3 regions of the Pseudarthrobacter sp. 1C304 genome follow, and region 2 is predicted to be linked to each of the others. Evidence: riboswitches for the same ligand, from Rfam matches in the RefSeq annotation. Region 2 holds a riboswitch; each other region holds the start of a gene.
What was found. Region 2 has a riboswitch for S-adenosylmethionine ahead of ACTWQD_RS10190 (bifunctional o-acetylhomoserine/o-acetylserine sulfhydrylase). Riboswitches for the same ligand answer to the same signal wherever they lie in the genome.
Positions count from the first base shown of each region.

Region 1: another riboswitch for S-adenosylmethionine. It lies ahead of ACTWQD_RS15915 (DUF1737 domain-containing protein); the one in region 2 lies ahead of ACTWQD_RS10190 (bifunctional o-acetylhomoserine/o-acetylserine sulfhydrylase).
Region 3: another riboswitch for S-adenosylmethionine. It lies ahead of ACTWQD_RS04320 (aminotransferase class V-fold PLP-dependent enzyme); the one in region 2 lies ahead of ACTWQD_RS10190 (bifunctional o-acetylhomoserine/o-acetylserine sulfhydrylase).

Region 1 is NZ_JBQQCH010000009.1:141,963-146,820, forward strand. It holds gene cls (cardiolipin synthase) at 13-1,488, opposite strand; gene ACTWQD_RS15910 (aminodeoxychorismate lyase) at 1,581-2,540, shown strand; SAM riboswitch class IV at 2,701-2,815, shown strand; gene ACTWQD_RS15915 (DUF1737 domain-containing protein) at 2,870-3,139, shown strand; gene ACTWQD_RS15920 (rhodanese-like domain-containing protein) at 3,136-3,558, shown strand; gene ACTWQD_RS15925 (O-succinylhomoserine sulfhydrylase) at 3,559-4,767, shown strand; gene ACTWQD_RS15930 (glutamate--cysteine ligase 2) at 4,764-4,858, opposite strand, start outside.
Region 2 is NZ_JBQQCH010000004.1:151,246-156,103, reverse strand. It holds gene ACTWQD_RS10205 (histidine phosphatase family protein) at 1-601, opposite strand, end outside; gene ACTWQD_RS10200 (CPBP family intramembrane glutamic endopeptidase) at 680-1,462, shown strand; gene ACTWQD_RS10195 (VOC family protein) at 1,577-2,215, opposite strand; SAM riboswitch class IV at 2,420-2,535, shown strand; gene ACTWQD_RS10190 (bifunctional o-acetylhomoserine/o-acetylserine sulfhydrylase) at 2,599-3,915, shown strand; SAM riboswitch class IV at 3,991-4,106, shown strand; gene metX (homoserine O-acetyltransferase MetX) at 4,118-4,858, shown strand, end outside.
Region 3 is NZ_JBQQCH010000002.1:50,750-55,607, reverse strand. It holds gene ACTWQD_RS04325 (class I SAM-dependent methyltransferase) at 1-168, opposite strand, end outside; gene ACTWQD_RS04320 (aminotransferase class V-fold PLP-dependent enzyme) at 280-1,758, opposite strand; SAM riboswitch class IV at 1,793-1,906, opposite strand; gene ACTWQD_RS04315 (glutamyl-tRNA reductase) at 1,972-3,327, opposite strand; gene hisN (histidinol-phosphatase) at 3,434-4,246, opposite strand; gene rsgA (ribosome small subunit-dependent GTPase A) at 4,302-4,858, opposite strand, start outside.

The sequences.
Region 1 (4,858 bases), on a different contig from region 2:
AGTTGCTCGTTGCTACTGCAGGGTGGCGGTCAACCGGGCGACGTTGTCCACGTACTTGACGCCCATGGGCCGCTGCATCCAGTCCTCGAGCGTCAGTTCGCGGGAAATGTCCCGGTAGGTGTCCTCGACGGCGCTGATCCGGCGCACGATGTCCTCGCCCAGAAGCATCACCGAGACCTCCAGGTTCAGCGAGAAGGACCGCATGTCCATGTTGCTGGAGCCCAGCACAGCCACTTCGTTGTCGATGGTGAAGTGCTTGGCGTGCAGCACGAACGGCGCCTTGTACAGGTAGATCCGCACCCCGGCTTCCAGGAGCGCCTCGTAGTAGGACTGCTGGGCGTGGTGCACCAGGAACTGGTCGCCTTTTTCCGAGACGAAGAGCTCGACGTCGACGCCGCGCTGCGCCGCCGTCGTCACCGCGTAGAGCAGTGAGTCATCCGGAACGAAGTAGGGGCTGCAGATGGAGATTTTGTGCTGCGCCGAATAGATCAGCGTGTTGAAAAGCCGCAGGTTGTTTTCGGTGATGAACCCGGGGCCGCTGGGCACCACCTGGGCCGTGATGTTGCCGGCGTGCAGCTGGGGCCGGTGCGCCAGCTGGTCCTCCAGTGATTCGTCGGTCTCGCCCAGCCAGTCGGTGGCGAAGACGACGTTAAGCGTGTTGACGATCGGTCCGCGCATGCAGGCCATCAGTTCGACCCATTCGCGGCCCACCTTGCGGTGCCGCGGGTTGTTGTAGGACGGCTCGATCAGGTTCTGCGAGCCGGTGAAGGCGATTTCGCCGTCGATCACCATGATCTTGCGGTGGTTGCGCAGGTCCGGGCGGCGCCACTGGCCGTGCACGGGCCGCAGCGGCAGCATGGGCCGCCAGCGGATCTTGCTGGCCTTGAGCCGGGCGATCAGCTTGCTGTAGCCCTTGATACGCAGGGTCCCCAGGTGGTCGAACAGGAGCCGGACCTCGACGCCGCGCTCCGCGGCCTCTTCCATCGCGGTCAGCAGATCGTCCGTGACATGGTCCGAGCTGAGGATGTAGAACTCGGCGTTGACGAAGGATTCGGCCTCCCGGACGGCCGCCGCCATCGCCTTGATCGAGTCCGGGTAGCCCGGCAGGAGCTCCACTTCGTTGCCGTCCACCATGGGCAGCGAGCCCAGAGTCTTGTTCAGTTCGGCCGCGGACGCCACCCATTCGGGGCCATCGTATTGGCTTTCCGGCGCTGCCAGCTGGGAGGTGCCGGCGCGGACGCGGGTGTTCACGGCTTCCTGCTGCGCCCGGCGCTTGCGGGAGAGCCGGAAGTTGCCGAACAGCAGGAACAGGACCAGGCCCACGGCCGGAACGAAGAAAATGATCAGCAGCCACGCCATGGCCGTGGTGGGGCGGCGGTTTCCCGGAATAATGCCCAGCGCCAGCACCCGGATGGCCAGGTCGATAACGGCGAGGATCAGGATCACCCAGGACGGGAGCGACCCCGCCAGCGAAAACGGCCACAGCACAGGCGAACCCCTCAAGTTCCAGACCCGCGGAACAGTTCCGGAACGGGCAACTTTCAAATCCTAACCCGTCGCCGCCGCACTAAGCTGAAGCCATGACGCCTGCTGCTGCCGCCCCTGCCCCCGCCACGGTCCTGGTCTTCCTCGACCCCGCGTTCCAGGACGGCCGGCTGGCCGATTCCTCCAAGCCGCAGCTGATGGCGACGGACCAGGGCGCCACCCGCGGCGACGGTGTTTTCGAGTCGCTGCTGGCCGTCGGCGGGCAGCCCCGCAAACTCCAGGCACACCTGGACCGGCTGGCCGGATCCGCGCGGGTGCTGGAGCTCGACATCCCGGCGCAGGACGCCTGGCGCCGCGCCATTGCCACGGCCATCAGCGAGTACCGCAGCCAATCCGCACCCGCGGCCGGTGCGGCGGCCGACGACGAGCTGGTGGTCAAGCTGCTGGTGACCCGCGGCGTCGAAGGCGGCTCACCCACGTGCTGGGTCCAGGCTTCCGCCACCAGCCCGGCAGGCAGACGGCAGCGTGAAACCGGCGTCGACGTCATCCTGCTGGACCGCGGGTACGACAGCGAGGTCGGCGAGCGCGCCCCCTGGCTGCTCCTGGGCGCCAAGACCCTGTCCTACGCCGTCAACATGGCCGCGCTCCGGTACGCGCATGCCCACGGCGCGGACGACGTCATTTTCACCTCGGCGGACGGGCGGGTTCTGGAGGGCCCGACGTCGACCGTGCTGCTGGCGCACCTGGAGACCTCTGACGACGGAGCCGGCGGGGTCCGCACCATCCGGCGCCTCATCACCCCGCAGCTGGACAGCGGCATTCTGCCCGGCACGTCGCAAGGGGCGCTGTTCACCGCGGCCAAAGCAGCCGGCTGGGAACTGGGCTACGGCCCGCTGGAACCCCGCGACCTGTTCGACGCCGACGCCGTCTGGCTGATCTCGAGCATCCGGCTGCTGGCACCGGTGAACCACATCGACGGCAAGGAGATCGGCACGCCGGAACTCCGCCGGCAGCTCACAGAGGAGCTCAACGCGCTCTACGCCACCATCGAGTAGCCCTCCCCGCCTTCCAAAGCAACGCGGGGTCACTTGGCGCCCATCCGGGGCCTCCTGATGGGCCGTAGGTGACCCCGCGTTGCTGTTAGGCCGGGGACCGTTACTTAAGATGACGGCTGCGGCGGTGCCGGCCCGCGTCGCAGGTGTTACGTTCGTGGAGAGTAATGAGAACCGGCGCCAAGCCCTGACTGGCCGGTCGGCAACCCTCCCTTTCGCGGCGGGGTGCCTCAGGTGAATACTCGGCATATCGACCATTCGAGCTGCAAGCGTGAGAGAAAAGGAGATCCGTCATGCCTGACGCACCCGCTGGTTCCAGTAATAGAAACGGCGTGGCACCAGCCCCGTCCCCCGCAGGACCCGCCGAGGAGAAGCTGGCGTACCGCCTGTTTACCGGCCCCGATGACCGGGCGTTCTGCGAGCGCGTCTCGGCCGCCCTGGCCGAGGGCTACGTGCTGCACGGCAGCCCGTCCGCCACGTACAACGGCCTCAGCGTCATCGTGGCCCAGGCCGTGGTGCTGCCGGCGGCGATCGCGAGTGCCGACGCCGCCGTCGCCAATGCCGTGGACGATCTTGAGTTCGACGGCGAGGGCCACGCGTGAGCTACGCCGGGGACCTCACCCCGCAGGAGGCGTGGGCCAAGCTGGAGGACGGCGCCATCTTGGTGGACGTGCGCACCGAGGGTGAATGGGCGCACATCGGCATGCCTGACACAAAAGCGACGCGCAACGACCCCCTTTTTATCCAGTGGAACCTGGCCGGCGGCATCCCCAACACCCAGTTCGCAGAACAGCTGAAGCGGCAGTTGAAGCAGCAGGCCCCCGAGGACCAGGGCACGGAACTGGTCTTCCTGTGCCGTTCGGGCGCCCGGTCCGTGGCCGCCGCCATCGCCGCGACGGAGGCCGGCTTCACCTCCTACAACGTCCTTGAAGGCTTCGAAGGCGAACCGGACCGGCACGGCGACCGCACGGTCAACGGCTGGAAGAACCGCGGCCTGCCCACCAACCTCGGAAAGCACTAAGTGAGCTTCAACCCTGACGCCGCCGGCTGGAGCGCCGACACCCAGGCGGTCCGCGGCGGGCTCGACCGCACCAGCTTTCAGGAGACGGCCGAGCCGATCTTCCTCAACTCAGGCTTCGTCTACGAGTCCGCGGCCGCCGCGGAACGCGCCTTCACCGGCGAGGACGAACGCTTCGTCTACTCCCGCTACGGCAACCCGTCGGTGGCCACCTTCCAGGAACGGCTCCGGCTGCTCGAGGGCACCGAAGCCTGCTTCGCCACCGCCTCCGGCATGTCCGCGGTGTTCACCGCCCTCGGCGCCCTCCTGGCCGCCGGCGACCGGGTGGTCGCGGCCCGCTCGCTGTTCGGCTCGTGCTTTGTGATCCTCAACGAGATCCTTCCGCGCTGGGGCGTGGAGACGGTCTTTGTGGACGGCCCGGACCTGGAGCAGTGGCGTGCGGCGCTGGCGGAACCCACGACGGCGGTCTTCTTCGAGTCGCCGTCGAACCCCATGCAGGAGATCGTGGACATCGCCGCCGTGAGCGAACTGGCGCACGCGGCCGGCGCCACCGTGGTGGTGGACAACGTCTTTGCCACTCCCCTGCTGCAGCGCTGCGGGGAGCTCGGCGCGGACGTGGTGGTCTACTCCGGCACCAAGCACATCGACGGCCAGGGACGGGTCCTCGGCGGAGCGATTCTGGGCACCAAGGAGTTCATCGAGGGCCCGGTCAAGCAACTGATGCGCCACACCGGCCCGGCGCTCTCGGCGTTCAACGCGTGGGTGCTGGCCAAGGGGCTGGAGACCATGGCCCTGCGGGTCAACCACTCCTCCGCTTCCGCGTTGCGGCTGGCCGAATGGCTGGAGGCGCAGCCCGCGGTCGGGTGGGTCAGATACCCGCTGCTACCGTCCCACCCGCAATACGAGCTGGCCGCACGGCAGATGAAGGCCGGCGGCACGGTGCTGACCTTCGAGCTCTCCCCCTCGGGCGGGCGGTCGGCGAAAGAGGCGGCCTTCGCGCTCCTGGACGCGCTGCGGATCATCGACATCTCCAACAACCTGGGGGATTCGAAGTCCCTCATCACCCATCCCGCCACCACAACGCACCGCGCCATGGGGCCGGAGGGCCGGGCGGCGATCGGGCTCAGCGACGGCGTGGTGCGCCTCTCCGTGGGCCTCGAGGACGCCGAGGACCTGATCCGCGATCTGGGCCAGGCGCTCAAGCAGGTCTAGGGCGCGCCCACGGCCGATCCGGGCTCAGCCGGTTCCGCGGCCGCGGTCCCCTCCGTGGTCACCTCGACGGCCCGTTCGACGACGGCGGCGA
Region 2 (4,858 bases):
CGTACTTGCCGCGCCCGGTCCGCAGCAGGGTCCGCACCTCGGCGTTGTCCGGGTTGTTCAGCGACTCAAAGTACTCCACCGACCAGTGGAACCAGCGCATGCAGAACAGCCGCATGGTGAGCCCATGCGTCACAAACAGCGCATTCGGGGCGTAGCCGGGCTTGGACCAGTGCCGGTACAGGGTTTCCATGAAGGAGGAGATCCGGTCGTAGACATCGGAGCCGGACTCGCCTTCGCGAAAGCGGTAGAAGAAGTGGCCGTAGGCGTTCCGGAGTTCCTTCTGGTCCTCGATCTCGCCGGCGATCTGGAAGTTGGCCCAGTCCTGCTCCCGCAGCCGCGGTTCCTCGATCACCCGCTCCACCAACGGCCCGAGGTCCAGCGCCTCCAGGGTCTGGTAGGCGCGCAGGTAGGGGGAGACGTACACGCAGACCGGGCGGCCGTCCAGCAGCCGCCGCACCTCCTCGCCGGCGGCCCGGGCCTGCTCCACCCCGAGGGCGGTCAGCGGAATCCGGTAATCAGGTACGCGGTTGTAGATCGAGGTGTCGGCGTTGGCGGCGGACTGGCCGTGCCGGATCATGATGATTTTCCCGGGCGCACTCATAAAACCCAAGCATAGGGCCCGGCCGCGCGGCGGCCCCGGATTCAGGAAACTACCGGCAACTGCGGGCAAGATGGGAACATGCTGGTTCCCTCCCGCCGCCGCCTGCGGATTGAAATGTGGATTGTCCTGGGCCTGTCCTTGGGCCAATCCGCCGTGTATTCGGTGGTCCAGCTGCTGGACAAGATGACCCGGGCACCGCTGGCCGAGGGCACGTCGACGCTGAACCGCTCACAAAGCAGCCGCGAATACTTCGACCTCACCTACCAGCTGCTGGACATCATCTTCGCCCTGGTGCCCGTCGTCCTGGTGATCTATTTCCTGACCGAACACCGCCCGGCCGGCCTGGCCGGGGGAGGCAGCCACGGCGGAACGGCCTTCCAGCGGCTCGGCCTGAACTTTGACCGACCCGGCCGGGACCTGCTGCAGGGCTTCGGGCTGGCGGCGCTGATCGGCATCCCGTCCCTGGGCCTCTACGCGGCGGGCCGGGCGCTCGGCATCACCACGGCGATCATCCCCAGCGCGCTGGACGCCTACTGGTGGACGGTGCCGGTGCTGGTCCTGTCCGCGGTCCGGCACGGGATCGTGGAGGAAGTGATCGTGGTGGGCTACCTCCTGGACCGGCTGGGCAAACTCGGCTGGGCCATGCCCGCGGCGATCTTCGCCAGCGCCATGCTGCGGGGCAGCTACCACCTCTACCAGGGCTTTGGCCCGTTCATCGGCAACGCCATCATGGGCGTCATTTTCGCCGTCGTCTACACCCGGACCCGCAGGCTCATGCCGCTGGTGATTGCCCACGCGGTGCTGGACATTGTGGCGTTCGTCGGTTTCAGCCTCTTTGGCAAAGCCATCGGCCTCGGCTGAGCCCCGCAACGGGCCGGACCGGGCCCGGTTGGGGCTTAAAAGAATTCGGCCGCCATCGGTGGGTGACGACGTTGGCACCCGCTGATGGCGGCCGAAGTGTGGGGCGGTGGAGCGTCAGATGGTGACGGCTCCGGAGGCCGTCTCAAACGTGACGGAGAGGATGCCGGGCGTCCCGCGGGGAGCCAGCCAGTTCACGGCCACATCCTCCAGCGGCTTTTCCACCGGAACACCCAGCCATTCGGTGACGCGCTCGGCAGAGCCGGCAATGGTGAGGGCGGACATCTTGACCTGGCTCTCGTAGGCCTTGGACGGGTGGAGCTCCGGGTCGCCCTCCCACTTGAGCATGTACGGGACCTGGGGATCGGCGATGAGCCCCAGGATGCCGATCTGCTTCCAGACCAGTTCGCGGCCGTCCGGGAACTTCCGGTTGCCGTTGACGGCGGCGCGGCCCAGGCGCTCCTCGAACGGGGCCAGGTCGTCCACCTCGACGCACCAGCCCATCCAGCCGCCGCCTGCCTCGGACCGGGCGCGTACGGCCTGGCCGAAGGGGGCCTTGTCGGATGCCGGGTGGTTCAGGACCTCCACGACCTCCAGGTATTTGTGTCCCGCGAGCGGGATGATCATGTTGCGGGTCCCAAAACGGGGGTGTACTCCGCCCTTCACGGCTTCAACGCCGAGGGCGGACGCAATTCTTTCAGTGGTGGCCGCGAGGCCATCTTGTTCACAGGCGTAAGAGACGTGATCCATGCGCATGCCCTCATCTTGGCACTTTGTGATGCGGCTCTCAGCTTAGGTCATCCTTACCGAGATGGGATGTCATTTTCAGAAGCCTTCCGGAGGGCACTTTTCCGCGCCGTTGCAGGAAACCCAGGCGTCCGGCGGGGCCCGCAGCCCGCCCCGCTTCATGTTCGTCATAAAGCTATCCAGAGCCCGGAACCGGTTCCTAGACTGGGCTCAGGTCATGAGTGCCAGCACACAGCCCCGGCTTGCTGGCCGGCAACCCTCGTATCGCGGTGGGGTGCCCCGGGTGAAGACCTGGCCCTCCGGCGCCCGCCGGTAGGCAAGCGCGGCACCAGCACTGACCCCGGCCTCTGGGCCCCGGGCCGGTCTGGGCCCAGTCCCCAAGGAGTTTCCCGATGTCCAATGCCTGGTCCTTCGAAACCCGCCAGATCCACGCCGGCCAGGAGCCGGACAGTGCCACCGGCGCCCGGTCGCTGCCGATTTACCAGACGACGTCGTTCGTCTTCCCCAGCGCCGAAAGCGCCGCCAACCGCTTCGCCCTCGCCGAGCTGGCGCCCATCTACACGCGGATCGGCAACCCCACCCAGGACGCCGTCGAGCAGCGGGTGGCCAGCCTGGAAGGCGGGCTCGCGGCGCTGCTGCTGAGCTCGGGGCAGGCCGCGGAGACCTTCGCGATCCTGAACATCGCCGAGGCCGGCGACCACATCGTGGCCAGCCCCAGCCTCTACGGCGGCACCTACAACCTGCTGGCACACACGCTGAAGAAGTTCGGCATCTCCGTAACCTTCGTCGAGGACCCGGACAACCTGGCGCAGTGGCGCGACGCCGTGCAGCCCAACACCAAGCTGTTCTTCGGCGAGGTGGTCTCCAACCCCCGCCAAGACGTGCTGGACATCGGGGGCATCTCGGCGGTGGCGCACGGGGCCGGCGTTCCGCTGATCGTGGACAACACCCTCTCCACGCCGTACCTCATCCGGCCGATCGAGTGGGGCGCGGACATCGTGGTGCACTCCGCCACCAAGTACCTCGGCGGCCACGGCGCCGCCATTGCGGGCGTCATTGTGGACTCCGGCAACTTCGACTTCGGCAGGGACCCGGAGCGGTTCCCCGGCTTCAATACCCCGGACCCCACCTACAACGGGCTGGTCTACGCCCGGGACCTCGGCGCGGACGGGGCCCTTGGCGCCAACCTCTCCTTCATCCTCAAAGCCCGCGTCCAGCTGCTGCGCGACCTTGGCTCGGCGGTCTCGCCGTTCAACGCCTTCCTGATCGCCCAGGGCATCGAGACCCTGAGCCTGCGCATGGAACGGCACGTCGCCAACGCCACCCGGGTGGCTGAATGGCTCGAGGCCAGGGACGACGTCGAATCGGTCGCCTATGCGGGGCTGCCATCGAGCCCCTGGTACGAACGCGGGCGCCAGTACGGCCCCCGGGGCACCGGCGCCGTCGTGGCCTTCAACCTCGCCGGGGGAGCGGAGGCAGGCAAACGCTTCGTCGATGCCCTGGAGCTGCACTCCCACGTGGCGAACATCGGCGACGTGCGCTCGCTGGTCATCCACCCGGCGTCGACCACCCACAGCCAGCTCTCGGCGGAACAGCAGGCGGTGGCCGGGGTGACCCCGGGCCTCGTCCGGCTCTCCGTCGGCCTGGAACACATCGACGACATCCTGGCCGACCTCGAAGCCGGGTTCCGGGCAGCCAAGGACGCCTAGGCCGGGAGGGGGCAGCCGTCACATGGAAGTCACAATCTTCGCCACATCGCCGCCCTCTTTCGTAAACTCAGTGCAGGTCATGAGTGCCAGCGACAGCCCCGGCTTGCTGGCCGGCAACCCTCCATTTGCGGCGGGGTGCCCCGGGTGAAGACCTGGCCTGCCGGTCAGCTGACGGTGGGCAAGCGCGAAGTTAGGTCTACACATGACGATTGCCGCCACCCGCCAGGGTGCCCCTGCCAGCACCACCACCGCCCTCCCCGCCACAGCGGCGCCGGACGGCACAGTCCAGTACGTCCGGATCGGCGACCTGGAGCTTGAATCCGGTGCCCGGCTGCCGGACGTCACGCTGGCCTACGAAACCTGGGGAACCCTCAACCCGGAGGCCACCAACGCGGTCCTGATCGAACACGCCCTGACGGGGGATACCCACGTCACGCGCGGCGCCAGCGAGGAGCCGGGCTGGTGGGAGCAGCTGGCCGGCCCCGGCGCCCCCGTGGACACGGACAAGTACTTCGTCGTCTCGATCAACATTCTGGGCGGCTGCTACGGCTCCACCGGGCCGTCGACGGCGGCGCCGGACGGCCGGCCCTGGGGCTCCCGGTTCCCGCTGGTCACCCTGCGGGACACGACGGCGGCCGAGGCCAGGCTCGCCGATGCCCTCGGAATCCGCGCCTGGCACGCCGTGCTGGGCGGCTCGCTGGGCGGGGCCCGGGCCCTCGAATGGGCCGTCAGCTATCCGGACCGGGTGCGGCGCTGCGGCGTTTTTTCGGTGGGCGCCAGCAGCACCGCCGAGCAGATTGCCTTCGCCCAGGCCCAGACCCTGGCCATCCGGCAGGACCCGAACTTCAACGGCGGGGACTACTACGGCGGGCAGCAGCCGGAAGCGGGCCTGGCCCTGGCCCGGCGGATAGCGCATATCACTTACCGCTCCGCCGCGGAGCTG
Region 3 (4,858 bases), on a different contig from region 2:
GCCGGCGCCCAGGTCCGCTGCGTCGTGCGCGCCGGCGGGGATCAGCCAGTCCGCCGAGTCGCTGGGGTAGCCCGGGCGGACGCGGTCATAGTGCTCCCCGCCGTCCTGGAAGCTCTGACCCAGCTCGTGGCGCCGTTCGTGATGCAGTTTGGGGCCGCCGCGTGCCACGGGCGCTCTCCTTCGGCAGGTCCGGATGGGTACCTTTCGAATTTACCGCACCTTTTTCACACCCTGCCATGGAACGGCGGTCATACCGCGGGAACATCAGCCTGCGGGGTGTCAGTTTTGCGAGCAGGGGGCGGCGCCGGCCGTCCCGGGTGTGTTGGGCGCCCAGTGCGGGTAGCTGCGGGTGTCGTTGGCGGGCACCCAGCGCCCGGAGTCCACCACGTAGTCCCAGCCGAGGCCGGACTGCCGCAGTTCCTGGATCCCCGCGAGCAGCCGCTGGGCGTCCTCCAGCCGGGACCCGAGCCCGAAGCTGGCCCGCAGGGAGCCGGAGGGAAGTCCCAGGCGCCGGAGCAGGGGGTGGGCGCAGAACCGGCCGTCGCGCAGGCCGATGCCGTGTTCCGCCGACAGGTACGCCGCCACCAGGCCGGCATCGTAGCCTGCCACGGAGAAGTTGACGACGCCGATCGTGCCCGTGCCCGGCCCGTTACCGGGACCACTGGCGGGACCACTGCCTGCCGGCGCATCGAAGGTGGCGCTGTCCGAAAAGATCTGGTGGACCGTCACCCCGTCGATCCGGTCGAGGCCCTCGACCAGGAAGGACCGGATGGCGTTCTCGTGCGCGTGCCACTGGTCCTGGTCCAGGCCGGCCACCACCTGGGTGGCCCGGGCCAGCGTGGCGGCGCCCAGCACATTGGGTGAGCCCCCTTCGTGCCGGGCCGGGCCCGTGGTCCAGCTGACGGTGTCGAGGCGGGCGTCCTGCACGGCGCCGCCGCCGGCCAGGTGCGGGGTGCCGGCGTCCAGCCAGTCGGGACGGCCCACCAGGACCCCCGCACCGAACGGCGCGTAGAGCTTGTGGCCGGAGAAGGCGAGGTAGTCGACGTCGTCCGCGGCAATGTCGATCCGCCGGTGCGGGGCCAGTTGTGCGGCGTCCACGACGATCCGGGCGCCGTACTCATGGGCCAGGGCGGCCAGGGCCCGGACCGGCAGGACCTCGCCGGTGACGTTGGAGGCGCCGGTGACGGCCAGGAGACTGACGCCGCCGTGGGCGAGTTCGCCGCGGAGCAGTTCCAGCGTCCCGGCGAGGGTCGGCGCGGCGATGACGCTGCGGTGCGGCACCCGCTGCCAGGGCAGGAGGTTGGCATGGTGTTCGATGTCGAGGTACAGCACCTCCCCGGTGGGCTCACCGCCGCCGGCGGCGGGAAGGCAGCCAGCCAGCAGGTTCAGGGAATCGGTGGTGTTCCGGGTGAAGATCACCGCATCGTCCGGCCGCCCGCCCACGAAGTCGCGGACGGTCGTGCGGGCGTTTTCGTAGACGGAGGTGCTGATCTGGGAGGCGTAGCCGGCCCCGCGGTGGACGCTGGCGTAGTAGGGCAGGATCTCGTTGAGGTAGGCCGAGACGACGGACAGGGCCGGGGCGGACGCGCCGTAGTCCAGGTTGGCGTACCGGACGTGGCCGCCCTGGATCAGCGGTGCCTGGATCTCGGCCCCGGTGACAGCGGCGAGCGGCTGGCGGGCGACGTCGAACCGCGCATCGGACGGGGCAAGGCCGCCGGCCTGGAGTGCGGCAGGGGCAGGGAAAGTGGCAGTAGTCATGGGACCTCGCTGGAAAAGGACCCCACGCACCGGGGATCCGCGCTTGCCGGGTCCGCTCCGGACCGGCCAGGTCGTCACCCGGGGCACCCCACCGCGAATGGAGGGTTGCCGGCCAGCAAACCGGGGTTTAGCGCTGGCACTCGTGACCTGTTCTCGAGCCTAGGACAATCGCTCTTCCGGCGGAAAGGCGCGCTCTGATTATGAAGCGGTTTGTTACGCCGGAACCCCCGGCGTCTGCGCGGCGGCCGCAATGCTGAGGCCGAACAGCGCGTCCAGCGCCGCCGTGTAATCGTCCTGCCGGCCGGCGGCGGCGAGTTCCCGGGCGCGCAGCGTCGGGGCATGCAGCAGCCGCCGCACCAGGTGCCGCAGGGCGCGGTTAACCTCCTCCGCCGGGACGTCCCCGCCGTGCCGTGTGCTGACGCGATCCATTTCGCTGCGGAGGAGCCCCTCGAGGTGCCCGCGCAGGGCGACGACGGCGGCATCCGCCCCGCGGACGGCGTCCAGTTCGTTGAAACGGCAGGCGGCCTGCCGGACCAGCGCCCGGGCTGAGCGGAGGGCCTCGGCGTCCGCCGGGGGAGCGCTGCGGTGGACCGAGTCCAGCGTGATGACCTCCACCCCGGGCAGGTCCGCCATGCGGGGGTCAAAGTCATGGCTGGGTGCCAGGTCGATGACGGTGAGGGGATGCGCCGCGTCCGCGCGCCACCGGCCGAGGGCGGCGGCGTCGATGCGGGCTCCCGCCCCGCTGCAGCCGATGAGGAGGTCGGCGTTGGCAACTGCCGTGGGCAGGTCGCTGGCGGAGAGTGCGCGGCCGCCCCTGGCCGCGGCGAAGGCCTCTGCGCGGCCGGAGTGGGAGAAGACGGAGACGGCGGAGCATTTCCGGTTCCTCAGCAGTTCCGCCAGGCAGCCGGCATAGGCGCCCGTTCCGACGAGGACGGTGGACGCCCCCGCGATCCCGGACGGCCTGGTCCCGGCGGCTAGGTCCAGGGCAACGGAGGCGATGGAGGCGCCTGCGCTGCTGAGTGCCGTCTGCGCCCCCACGTCCTTTGCCGTGCGGGATGCGGCCTGGAACAGCCGGTCCAGCCGGCCGCTGGACGTTCCGGCGGCCTGCGCCGCGGCCAGCGCCCGCCGGACCTGGCCGGCCACCTCGCGTTCACCCACCACCACCGAGTCCAGGCCGGCGGCCACGGCCAAAAGATGTTCGGCGGCCGCGGCCCCTTGGAGTTCCCCGAAGAGGGCCGACACGAGGTTCCGGGGCAGCCCCGAGCAGCGGTGGATCGCGCCGAGGACATCTGCCCGGGCGGCCGCACGCGCCGCCGCGGCGGTGACATCGCAGTAGATTTCGAACCGGTTGCAGGTGGCGAGGACCACGGACGCGGCCACGGCTGTGCTGCCGGCGACAAGGTGCGGTGCGAGCCCGGCGGCCGCCGCGTGCAGGGCCGCGGCTGATTCGAGGTCCAGGTCCCGGTACTTCGCCACCAGCACCAGCAGCGCCGGCCCGGTTCCGGGTGCCCCGGCTGCCCCGGCTGTTGCGGCAGCGCCGCGGACCGGGGCGTGAACGGTGTCAGACAAGGCTGCTCTCCTCCCAAAAAGATGCCCTACCTTGGCGGCGGGCTGTGGGGCCGCCGTCGAGGACAGGCTCCTATGGGGAGGTTGGGGAATCCTTGGAGGTGGTGAGCTAGAGGAGGTCGTCCAGTCCCGGGTTGAGGCGCTTGAGGACCTCGGAGTGCAGGATGGAATTGGTGGCGAGGGCGTTGCCGCCGAAGGGGCCGTCCTCGCCGTCGAGGGAGGTGAAGCGTCCGCCGGCCTCGGTGACGATCGGCACCAGCGCGGCCATGTCGTAGAGGTTCAGTTCGGGCTCGCAGGCGATGTCGACGGCACCTTCGGCCACGAGGCAGTAGGACCAGAAATCGCCGTAGGCCCGGGTGCGCCAGACTTCCTCCGTGAGGCCGATGAACTCGTCAAGGTTGCCGCGCTGCTTCCAGCCGCCCAGGCTGGAGTAGGACAGCGAGGCATCCGAGAGCTGGGAGACGTTGGAGACCCTCAGCCTGGTGGCGGCCGCCAGCGAGCGGCCGGTGTACGCGCCGGCACCTTTGGCGGCCCACCAGCGTTTGCCCAAAGCGGGGGCGCTCACGACGCCGACCACCGGCTCGCCTTCGTCGACGAGGGCGATCAGCGTGGCCCAGACGGGGACGCCGCGGACGAAGTTCTTGGTCCCGTCGATCGGGTCGATGATCCAGCGGCGGGAGCCGTGCCCGGAACTGCCGAACTCTTCGCCAAGCACGGCGTCGCGGGGGCGGGAACGGGACAGCTGGCCTCGGATGGCCTCCTCGGCGGACTTGTCGGCGTCGGTCACCGGGGTCAGATCCGGCTTCGTCTCGATCCGAAGGTCGAGTGCCTTGAAGCGGCTCATGGTCTGGGAATCTACGGAATCTGCCAGCACATGGGCAAGACGCAGGTCATCGTTGTAGCTCGAAGCGGGTTGACTCATGGTTCCAAACTACCGTCAAACCGCGCAGGGGCGCGGTAGGCGGCACCGCTGCCCGCTACGAGACGGTGCCCAGTTCCTTGACGTCCTGTGCTTCCATCCGCGGGTCCGTTCCCAGCAGGCGGCGGAGGGAAGCGAGCCGGGCCGGGCCGGATTCGCCCGCGTGGCCGGCGGCCACCCACGCGTCCACACCGCAGTTGACGGCCGTGGAGTCGTGCTTGCAGCCCCGCTCGCAGTCGTCGGTCCCGGGTTCGAGGTCCGGGAAGGAGCGCATGATCCGGTCCGGGTCCACATGGGCCAGGCCGAAGGAGCGGATGCCCGGTGTGTCAATGATCCAGCTGCCCGCGGGCGCATCGTTGACCTTCAGGGCAAGCGCGGAGGACGACGTGTGGCGGCCGCGGCCCGTGACGGCATTAACGCCGCCGGTGGCCCGCTCGGCGCCGGTCAGCGCGTTGACCATGGTGGACTTCCCGACGCCGGAATGGCCCAGCATGACGGTGACCTTGCCGTCGAGGTGGGCGCGCAGCTGCGACACGGCGTCCTTGTCCAGCCGGGCGGACAACCCGTCGTCGGAGCGGGCGTCAATGCCGGACGCGGCGGAATCCGCGGTCTTGG